DNA from 2 places in the Marinoscillum sp. HNIBRBA16962 genome. Region 2 is predicted to be linked to the other one. Evidence: riboswitches for the same ligand, from Rfam matches in the RefSeq annotation. Region 2 holds a riboswitch; the other holds the start of a gene.
What was found. A riboswitch is a leader RNA that binds a small molecule or an ion and turns the genes downstream of it on or off. The one in region 2 is predicted to bind cobalamin.
Positions count from the first base shown of each region.

Region 1: it holds a riboswitch for cobalamin, as region 2 does, so the genes downstream of both, AC3E9V_RS20280 (TonB-dependent receptor) here and metE (5-methyltetrahydropteroyltriglutamate--homocysteine S-methyltransferase) in region 2, are expected to answer to the same signal.

Region 1 covers NZ_CM173603.1:4,863,206-4,868,693, reverse strand. The annotation lists gene AC3E9V_RS20295 (ABC transporter ATP-binding protein) at 1-746, opposite strand, end outside; gene AC3E9V_RS20290 (iron chelate uptake ABC transporter family permease subunit) at 743-1,807, opposite strand; gene AC3E9V_RS20285 (ABC transporter substrate-binding protein) at 1,804-2,874, opposite strand; cobalamin riboswitch at 2,929-3,152, shown strand; gene AC3E9V_RS20280 (TonB-dependent receptor) at 3,261-5,111, shown strand; gene AC3E9V_RS20275 (DUF5074 domain-containing protein) at 5,119-5,488, shown strand, end outside.
Region 2 covers NZ_CM173603.1:2,684,000-2,689,487, forward strand. The annotation lists gene AC3E9V_RS11385 (DEAD/DEAH box helicase) at 22-1,515, shown strand; cobalamin riboswitch at 1,588-1,829, shown strand; gene metE (5-methyltetrahydropteroyltriglutamate--homocysteine S-methyltransferase) at 2,005-4,323, shown strand; gene AC3E9V_RS11395 (cysteine-rich CWC family protein) at 4,366-4,560, shown strand; gene AC3E9V_RS11400 (PAS domain-containing protein) at 4,616-5,116, shown strand; gene AC3E9V_RS11405 (DUF5615 family PIN-like protein) at 5,129-5,479, opposite strand; gene AC3E9V_RS11410 (peptidylprolyl isomerase) at 5,484-5,488, opposite strand, start outside.

The sequences.
Region 1 (5,488 bases), 2.2 Mb from region 2:
TCATAGCCATAATCCTGCAGGTAGAGTGTTTTTTCCAAAGTACCATTGAGGATCAGGTCTTCCGGTAACCCTTCTTTGACTTCCTCCATAAAGTTGAAAAGCCACAATCGATCTGAAAGCTGAGTACATATCTGCATGTCATGCGTTGAGATCAGTACACCTTTGCCGGTTTGTGAAATGTGCCTGAGTAGCATCATGACCTCTATTTTATTGTGAAGGTCCAGGTGCGCGGTAGGCTCATCCAGGATGATCAGATCAGTTTCCTGTGCCAGGGCTCGTGCGATCATGACCTTTTGTAATTGACCATCACTGAGTTCGTAGAGTTTTTTATTGGCCAGGTAGTTGGTATGTGTTTCCTCAAAAGCCCACTCTATCATGTCCTTATCCTTCTGGCTGAGTATCCCCATCCAGTTGCTGTATGGGTGGCGACCTATGGCTATTAACTCGAGCACCGAGATGTTAAAAGAAAAAGGTTTTTCGGTCAGCACGAGACTGACGCGCTTTGATAGATCCTTATTACTCAGCGTCCGCAGGTTCTGATTTTCAAAGAGCACCTCTCCTCCCAGTACTGGCAGCAGACCGGTAATGGATTTGATAAAGGTGGTTTTCCCAACCCCATTTTGTCCCATCAGAGATACAATCTCTCCGGGGCGGACCTGCACATTAATGTCTTTTTGCAGAGTCCTGTCTTCCCCCTTGTGCTGAGGATACCCGATAGTCAATGATCTGGTTTCAAGTAAGCTCATGACTTAAACGAGTAATTAAGATTTTTCTTTCGAAGCAAAATATAGATCACAAACGGAGCTCCAAACAGCGCCGTAACAGCATTGATCGGCAGGGTGCTCTCTGAACCGGGCAGCTGGGCAATGACATCAAAAATTAGTAGGAGAGCTGAGCCAAAAAGGATAATTAGCGGGGTAAGGAAAAGGTGATTGGAAGTGTTAAACAGCATCCTGGTCAGGTGTGGTAATGCCACCCCAAAGAATGCGATCGGTCCGCAAAATGCAGTGACGGTACCTGCAAGTACCGCTGTATTAATGATGATCAGCAGTCGGGTTTTCTTCAGGTTAAGACCTAGGCTGGCAGCATAACTTTCTCCCAGTAACAGGGTATTCAGGGGTTTTGACAATAATACAGAGGCTCCTAACCCGATCAGAATGATGGGGATGAAGACCGATAGTTCTGCCCAGCTCAGGGTTCCGAGGCTTCCAAAAGACCAAATGACGTATGCCTGTATGTTTTCTGCCTGACTAAAAAACTGTAGAATGCTGACCAGAGCGCTGGTGGCTGCACCAAACATCAACCCAATAATGAGGAGGGTTACGCTGTCCTTCAGCCGGGCCGCAGCCACAGAGATGATCAACAAGACCAAAAATGACCCCAGTCCTGCAGAGGCCACCAACAACCAGCTTCTTCCAATACCTGTGAGCTCTAAAAAGCCCCCGAGATAGAACCCTAAAAAAATGGCGATTGCCACGCCGAGACCAGCTCCCGAACTGATCCCAAGAATGTAAGGTCCTGCCAGAGGATTACGAAACAATGTCTGCATCTGTAAACCACTAATGCCCAGAGCGCTGCCTACAAGAATGGCTGTTATGGCTTTAGGAAGTCTGAAGTTTGTTAGAATAAGATCCCAGCTTTCACTACCGGTGGACTGCCCCGAGAGGAATTGTAGGAGTCCACCAAAAGAGATCTGTACCGAACCAAGGCCGATGTTAGCCATGAAGCACAGCAATAGCAAAAAGGCCAGTATGACAAGTACCCGGACCCATTTCTTCTTTGACTCTTCAAGCTGCTGGTGGATCATGGTACTTTCCGGAAATAGTAAGTTTCGTATGCAGGCAACAATTCAGGGTGTAATATTTTGATTAGATCGGCTAATACAATATCCGGACGCGCATATCCTGACTCAAAGAAATCATAGCCTCCGGATGGGCTGATCCGCTTATTGTAGTTGTAAACCCGGTTGTTTTGAAACGCTTCAAATTCCATGTAGCGCTCATCCTGCCCGGCAAGCTCTTCCTTCGTGTTGAAGGTGCTGATACCGATCCAGTATTCTGCAGTATGGGCTTTGTCAAACACCGATTCAAAGCTGATCTCCAGCCAGCCACTGGTGGAGTCCTCTTCCCAAATATATTTGCCACCGGCATGATGGTAGAATTCTGCAGCCCAGTTTTGTCCGCCAGGCAGAAACCACGCATCCCCATACATCACCCCGCTTAAGATTGTGGGACGTTTGTTTGCCGATGAAGCAAGTGTTTTAAGTGAGTCGTAAGTATTTTCAATGCGTTGGAAGATAGAGTCTGCCCGCTCTTCCTTTCCATAAAAAGCCCCGAAAAATTTTATCCACTCCGCGCGGCCCAGGGCTGAGGTTTCAAGGTAGTCAGCATTATAGATGACAGGAATCCCAGACTCAGTGATTTTATCCAGTGATTTTGATTCATTACCCATATCAAAGGCGAACACTACATCCGGCTGAAGGGATAAAAGAAGCTCCAGGTTGAGGTTTCCATCAGGGCCCAGGTCAGTGATCTCACCATCCTCCACGCGTTTTCTGATCTTTTCGGAGCTGATGTAGTTTGTGTTAGGAAAACCTACCAGTGTGTGGTCCACCTCAAGCATCTCCAGATAAGGAAGGTGAGTGGTTGATGTTACTACTACTCGTTTTGGCACTTCTTTTAATGGGTATTCTATAGGATTTACAGCTCCTGGCCAGGGTTCAGTGACAGTAAGTTTGGTTTCATCAATTGTAAACTTTTTCGCATAATCCAGTTCCAGACTGACTGTTCGGGTATTGTCCTGATTGGTTTCTTTTTCAGGTGAACAGCCAGGTAGAACCATAATGATCAGTGCGAGGAGAGTGATATTTTTCATAGGTCCAAAATTGTTTAAAAAAAATCAGACGATGTAATTCATCCGATCATTCATTAGCTTTGCAGCGATTATGGTTACCGACGAAGTTTCGCTTGTTCGGTATTAAAAGGGAATCCGGTGCGATTGGCAAAGTGCTGATCCAGTCCGGAGCTGTCCCCGCAACTGTAATTCCGAAAAAATGTCTATCACATCTTGCCACTGTCCTGACGATAAATGTCACGATGGGAAGGCGATAGACAAGGAAAAGCCAGGAGACCTGCCACAATCATTTAATTTTTTCTAAGCTTCGGGCGAAAGCTATAGGAACTTGATAGACTTTAAGTTTACCATACTTCCTGTTTCTTTTCCGATGGCTTTGAATTGACTTTAAAGTTTGATTCATGGTCATGAGAATATACGTTTTTTTCCTTTCATGGGCACTGACTTTTGTAGTTGTTGCACAGCAGGATTCTGTGCTCTTAGACGAAATCACGGTTTCTGGCAACCACTTTCAGCGATTTTCCGCTGGTGGTAACTTCCAGCAGATAACCTTGCAGCCCGGTGACTTTTCATTGGAAGAGGCACTAAATGATAAAAGCTCGATTTATTTCAAGTCGTACGGCAATCAGCAGTTGGCTACTATTTCTTTTCGAGGAACTTCAGCAAGCCAAACCAATGTGCTATGGCACGGTATACCTGCCAATTACCCCACCTTAGGTCAGATGGATTTTTCTCAATGGCCGGTTTGGTTTATGGAGTCGCTGGACCTTCAGTCAGGTGGGGATGGAGCACTTTATGGGAGTGGGGCAATTGGGGGGACGGTAATGATAGATTCTAATCCTTCGGCCAGAGAAAACCCCGTCGCTCAAGTGAAGATGGGGATTGGGAGTTTTGGTCGGAACTTCATTGGAGTAAAAAGTGCGTATAAAAGTGGGAATCTAACCGGTGATACACGCCTTTTCCGAAGCTATATCGAAAATGATTTTGATTACACTTTGAATGGTGAAGAATTCACTCAGGAAAACGCCTCAGTTTTAAATTTTGGACTTCAGCAAAAGCTAAACCTGGAAATATCTCAGTATTCCCATCTTTTTGCAGATGCTCAGCTTACGCTAAATGATCGTGATATCCAGCCATCAAAGCTAAGTCCGGATCAGAATGATCACTTAGAAACTGAAAATATAAGAGTAGCAGCAGGCTATGAGTTTAACGGTAAAAGTAGCAACTTCAGTAGTACGCTGGCTTTTCTGCGTAATGATCAGATCTATAATGAAACGGATCAAACTTTTTCTAATCAGTATTCAGCTTTAATAACCTATTGGCTTGAAGTAAATGACAAACTGGCTCTAAGAGTTGGCTCAAATGTGAATTTATCTACAGCTAAAGCAGAAAATTATACGGAGAATTTCACGGATTTTCGATCAGATATTTTTGGGTCTATTGAGTACCAATTTTTGCCGTGGTGGAAAAGCACTCTAAATCTCAGGCAGTCTTTTTACCAGGATCATTTTCCGTTTACCCCTTCATTGGGTACCCAGCTAAGCATTTACCAGGATGACGATGATCATATGGTAGCAAACCATAAACTATCCGTTGCTTTTCGTTTTCCAACACTAAACGATCGTTATTGGCAACCTGGTGGAAATCCGGATCTGAAGCCAGAAACAGGTTTTACACACGAAGGCGGCTTTACGTGGAAAAGAAAAAAGGGGAACTGGGGGAATACATTTTCATTCACTACTTATCAGACCTGGTATGAAGACTGGATTATCTGGCTTCCAACTACAGCTGGCTTCTGGGCACCGCAAAATTTCCGCTCTGTTAATATTTACGGTTTTGAAGCTGGTAACACATTTAAGATCAGTATTTTAGGAAATCCACTTAAAATAGCTGGTGGATATGCCTTTACCAGATCTTTGAATGGGGCGGGTACCAATTCAGGCAACCAGTTACCATATTCACCACTCCACAATGCAAATTTTCAGGTTCAGAAAAACTTTCAGAAAAAGATCTCTGCAACTGTTAGGAGTCAGCTTACAGGAAAAAGGTATACCACCCTGGATAACACAGAAATTCAGTCTGTGGCTTCATTTTTTCTGGTGGATTTAAGAATTGATAAGGAATTTCATATGGGAAAGCTAACCTTAATAGCAGACGGAAGCATAAAAAATCTATTTGACCAGGACTATGAAAACCTGATCAATCGAGCTATGCCCGGAAGAAACTATCAATTAAATCTTTTAATCAAATACAAATAGTTATAACATGAGAAATTACTTTTTTAAATGCTTTTTATTTTTTCTGCCATTGCTATGGATCTCTTGTGACAGCAATGATCCCGAGCCTGAGAATACAGGTCAGTTTGAAGGCGGAGTTTTTGTTGCCAATGAGGGGAACTATGGTGAGGGAGACGGATCCTTGAGTTTTATAAATGCAGAGGGTACAGTAACCAATAATCTTTTCAGTTCTGTTAATGACAAATTGCTCGGAGATGTAGTCCAGTCTATTCATATTGGTGATAATGATCTTTTATATACAGTGGTTAACAATTCCAATAAGGTAGAAGCAGCGAGTATAGATAGCCTTAAATTAGAGTTTACCATTGAAAATGTTTCGTTACCCAGATATATGACTT
Region 2 (5,488 bases):
TAGCGTATTAAAAAAAATAATTTGAATAACTTTTCTCAATTGGGTCTTTCCGACTCAATCCTCAGAGCCGTATCTGAGTTAGGCTTTGAAACACCATCCAAAATTCAGTCTGAAGCAATTCCGTTATTAATTTCTCAGGACATTGATTTCATAGGCCTGGCGCAGACCGGTACCGGTAAAACCGCGGCTTTTGGTCTCCCACTAATAGAAAAGGTAGACACCACTAAAGACTACACCCAGACGCTGGTGCTCGCTCCTACAAGAGAGCTTGGGCAGCAGATCGGCGATCAGTTGAAAGCATTTGGCAAATACATCAAAGGCCTGAAAGTGGAAACTGTATACGGAGGAGCGCCCATACAGGTACAGATCAAATCCATCAAAAGCAAGTCTCCTCAGGTCATCATCGCTACACCAGGCCGTCTGATGGATCTGATGAAGCGAAAAGTTATAGACATCAGTAAGATCAAAACCCTGGTTTTGGACGAAGCGGATGAAATGCTGAACATGGGCTTTAAGGAGGACATTGATACCATCCTTTCTTTTACTTCAGGAGAATCCATGGTCTGGTTGTTTTCGGCCACTATGCCGCCGGAGATCCGGCAGATCGTAAAGACCTACATGGTAGACCCTCAGGAAGTAAGGGTTACCCCAAAAAATGTAATTAACGAAAACATTTCTCACCATTACTACCTGATCAACCGGGAAGATAAAACAGAAGCGATCGTCAGGATGCTGGATGCGGAACCGGACATGCTGGGGATCATTTTTTGCCGGACCAAGAGCGATACCCAAAAGCTCGCCGATGAGCTATCAGGCAGGGGATATCCGGTGGAGGCTCTGCATGGAGACCTGAATCAGAACCAGCGTGACCGGGTGATGAACAAATTCAAAACCCACAAGATCAAGCTGGTTGCTGCTACAGATGTAGCCGCAAGGGGAATAGATGTAAAAAGTATCTCGCATGTGATCCATCACTCCCTACCGGATGATGTAGAGTACTATACTCACCGAAGTGGACGAACAGCCAGAGCCGGAGAGAAGGGAGTTTCTGTTTCGCTGGCTACCCGCGGCGACTTACGTAAAATCAATCAGTTTGACAAAAAACTGAAGCTTGGGCTGCAAAAATCCAAATTGCCTTCAGTTGTTGAGATCTCACAGCAGCGCCTTATGAAATGGGTAAGTGAGGTGAAGTCTGTGCAGGACCTACCTGACAAAGCGATCACCGACGAAGTGGAAGCCCAACTGTCCTCTCTCTCTAAAACGGAACTTATTGAACGATTGGTTGCATTGGAAATGGGACAGATTGATCAGAAGAGCAAAGAGCTGGAAGAACCCTATCACGAGAAGGAAGATTTTTATAAAGATGCTCCAAAGAAAGGTAAAGGCCGTCGGGACAGGGGAGGGTTTAATCACTCCGGCAAAAGATCCGGAGGAGACTTTAAGCGTCCGAAAAAATCAGGAGGTAAGAGCCATAAAAAAAGTAACCGGTCTTTTTCCAGACGGAGAAAGGGTTGATCTTTAGTAGCTTTCAGTTGGTTGAAAGTTGCAGTTCAGTTATCTTTGGGAGTAAGTTCTTTACTTGATTTCTTAATCAAAATCGATTGCGGTTCCGGTATTTTACTATTAGAATATTGGGATTAAAAGGGAATCATGTGACCGACCAGGTGTGGTTGGGAATCATGAGCTGACGCGCAACTGTAATTCTGATCAGGGAGAAATGCCTTGATAGTTATGTCTTCACAAAAAAGACCATTGTTTCGTCTGAGACGGGATGAGAAGGGAGTGAAGATCAGATAAGCCAGGAGACCTGCCGTTTTCGACCTCTGTCAGAGCTGTTTGACGGGGGATTTGACAATGCTTTCGCGTTATTTGAAGCAGGTCAAAGAGGCTTTTCAGTTTGTGGGATCTTTTATCCCGTTCCTCTTTTACCCGTTCCTATAAGGCATTGTGAAGTTAGGCTAAGGGCTTTTAAAATCATGTTCAATTTTTTTAAAAGCTTTAAAAATGCGCACACACAATTTAGGTTACCCCAGAATCGGGAACCATCGGGAGCTTAAAAAAGCCTGTGAAAACTACTGGTCAGGCAAAGGTTCTCTTGAAGAATTGCTGGCTGTTGGTAAGAAAACCCGAAAAACCAACTGGAACCTTCAGAAAGAAATGGGGATCGACCTCATCCCTTCCAATGATTTTTCCTACTACGATCAGGTGCTTGATATGTCCCTGACTTTGGGGGCTATCCCTGAACGATACGAACCCCTGATGTTGGGGGATTTCACAGAGTTGGATCTTTATTTTGCAATGGCCCGTGGCTTTCAAAAGAAAGGTCATGACATCACTGCCATGGAGATGACCAAATGGTTTGATACCAATTACCACTACATCGTTCCGGAATTTACGAAAGACCAGACGTTTAGCGTCCACTCACGCAAACTCGCCAATGAGTTTCTGGAAGCTAAGGTCGAATGCGGGATCATTACCAAACCGGTAATTATAGGTCCCGTCTCTTATTTGCTGCTGGGCAAGGAAAAAGAAGATGGTTTTGACAAACTGGATCTTCTGGACAGGCTGTTGTCCGCTTATGAGGCCCTGTTACAGGATCTTGTAACTGTGGGGGGTGAATGGGTGCAGCTGGATGAGCCTTTTTTGGGTCTGGACCTGAACGAAAAAGCCAAAGAAGCTTTCCGTAAAACTTATTCTTTTATCAAAGAACGTTTTCCAACCCTCAAAACACTTGTAGCCACATATTTCAATGGATTGGAGGATAATGCGGAAGTTGCTGCTTCATTGCCGGTATGCGCACTTCATATTGATCTGGTGCGCGATCCGGATCAGCTTAATAAGATCCTGGACTTAGCTCCGGAAGGCCTTACACTATCCCTTGGTCTGGTGGATGGGAGGAATATCTGGAAAAATGATTTTGAGCATTCTCTAAAACTGATCGAAAAGACTGTTGATAAACTTGGTTATGAGCGCGTTTTTGTGGGTCCTTCATGTTCGCTGTTGCATGTGCCCTGCGATCTGGAGCTGGAAACCAATGAAAAAGCTCTCCCTAACGAAATTAAGAATTGGCTGGCGTTTGCCAGGCAAAAGCTGGACGAGGTGGTGACTATCGCCAGCTTGGCTGAGCGAAAAACTTCCGAGGTGTTACAGTCAAAGCTCGAGGAAAACAGACAGGCTGTGGCTTCCAGGAAAACTTCTGATCTGATACACAGTCAGGAAGTAAAGACCCGATTGGGTGCTTTGAACGAGGGTGATGCATCTCGTAACAGCCCCTTTTCCGCGCGAAGGGAGCTTCAAAAGAAGCGTATTAACCTGCCGCAATACCCCACTACCACCATTGGCTCCTTTCCACAAACTGCGGAAGTGAGAAAGCTTCGTTCACGATTTAAAAAAGGTGAGTTAACTCAGGATCAGTACGACGCGGAAATTGAGAAAGCAACCATTGAAGCGATAAGAATACAGGAAGAGATTGGTTTGGATGTGCTGGTTCACGGTGAATTTGAGCGAAACGATATGGTGGAGTATTTCGGTGAGCGGCTCCAGGGTTTTGTGTTTACCAGGTTTGGGTGGGTACAGAGCTATGGAAGCCGATGCGTAAAGCCACCGATTATCTATGGAGATGTGAGCCGTCCGGAGGCCATGACCGTCCGATGGTCTTCCTTTGCTCAGTCTCAAACTGAAAAGCCGGTAAAAGGAATGCTTACCGGGCCGGTAACCATACTGCAATGGTCGTTTGTAAGAAATGACCAACCCAGATCGGAAACGAGTCTTCAGATCGCATTGGCTATCCGGGATGAGGTACTGGACCTGGAAAAGGCCGGGATACGGATTATCCAGGTGGATGAGCCAGCTATCAGAGAAGGACTTCCGCTCCGCAGAGACAATTGGACAGCATACCTGAACTGGGCGGTAAAAGCTTTCAAAGTAGCTACCTGTGGCGTGAAAGACGAGACACAGATCCACACTCACATGTGCTATTCGGAGTTTAATGATATCCTTGAGCACATCGCCTCCATGGATGCGGACGTGATCACCATTGAGTGCTCACGATCACAAATGGAGCTGCTGGATGCATTTGGGGATTTTAACTATCCGAATGAGATCGGACCCGGAGTGTATGACATTCACTCACCCAGAGTACCGTCAAGGGAGGAGATGGTAAAACTCCTGGATAAGGCACGTGAAGTAATTTCGGAAGATCAGCTCTGGGTAAACCCGGACTGTGGCTTGAAAACCAGAGGCTGGGAAGAAACCAGGGCAGCCCTTAAGGAAATGGTAGGAGCAGCTCAGGAAATGAGAGCTTCCAGACCTGAAGTTGTTTAACCTGATAATTTGGCGGACCGGCCAGGTCCGCCAATACTGATCATGGCAAAGCATGAGATTAAGGTCTGTTTGAGATGCGGAAGCGAATTTGAATGCAAGATTGGCTCTATTCACCTGTGTCAGTGCTGGGATATTCCGCTTAATGAAGAAGAAAGAATCTGTCTAAAAGAAAAATACGATGACTGTCTTTGTGCAAAGTGCTTAATAGCCGAAAAGCATAAGCTTCATCAGGGGTGAAAAAACTAAAAAAGCCTGGAAATAACTTTGGATCATGAAATAACTTTGGAGTATAATGAATATAGATATAAAAGGATCACTTAAGACAAATATCATTCTGCCTTTACAGAGCTGGGACATCTATGCGATGGAAATGGCCAAAAACCTGGAGAATGGGAAAAAAGCGAGGGATCTGAAGGTCTTACAGCAGTTTCAGGAGCAGTTTGGCTGGCAAGTGGATTTCAGACAGATCCTGTTGAGGCCGTATGACGCAGTAGTTCTCACAAATCGCGCAGTGAAGATCAAGTGGGTGAGCGATGGTTTTCAGAAAATGACGGGATACACGCCCGCGGAGGTGAAAGACAAAAACCCGAAAATGCTCCAGGGAGTAAACACCTCAAAAAATTCAGTGAAGTACATTCGTGAACGTCTTTTTGAACAGCATTCTTTTGCCGAACACATTATCAACTACCGCAAGAATGGAGAGGAATATGTATGCAGGGTGGAGATATTTTCGTTAACAGATAAAAGGAACAGGTTGACCCACTTTTTGGCTTTGGAAAGAGAAGTTAAGTGAATACGGTGATTCCTAGAAGTGTGTTTTAACACCGGAAGGGTTGATCTCTATCAGATCGAACTCGGTAATAAACCGGATCAGGGCAGGCCAATGTGTTTGAAAGCCTTCCATTATTTCTTTTTTCTTTTCAAATCCAAAAACGTAGATCAGCTTTTCAGGAACCTTCCGGGAAACATAGCTTTTCACAAAATCATCGTCCCTGGTGATAATGACCCAGTTTTTATGGAGGGCAAATTTTCTTAGCGCATTGTCACTGATGGGCAGCTCATTTCCAAAAGCATTGACATGAAGAGCTTCAAAACCTGATTGACGAATAAATTCTGCAAGTGCAGGGGGTAAGTTTTCGTCAACCAGGTATTTCATAAAATCAAG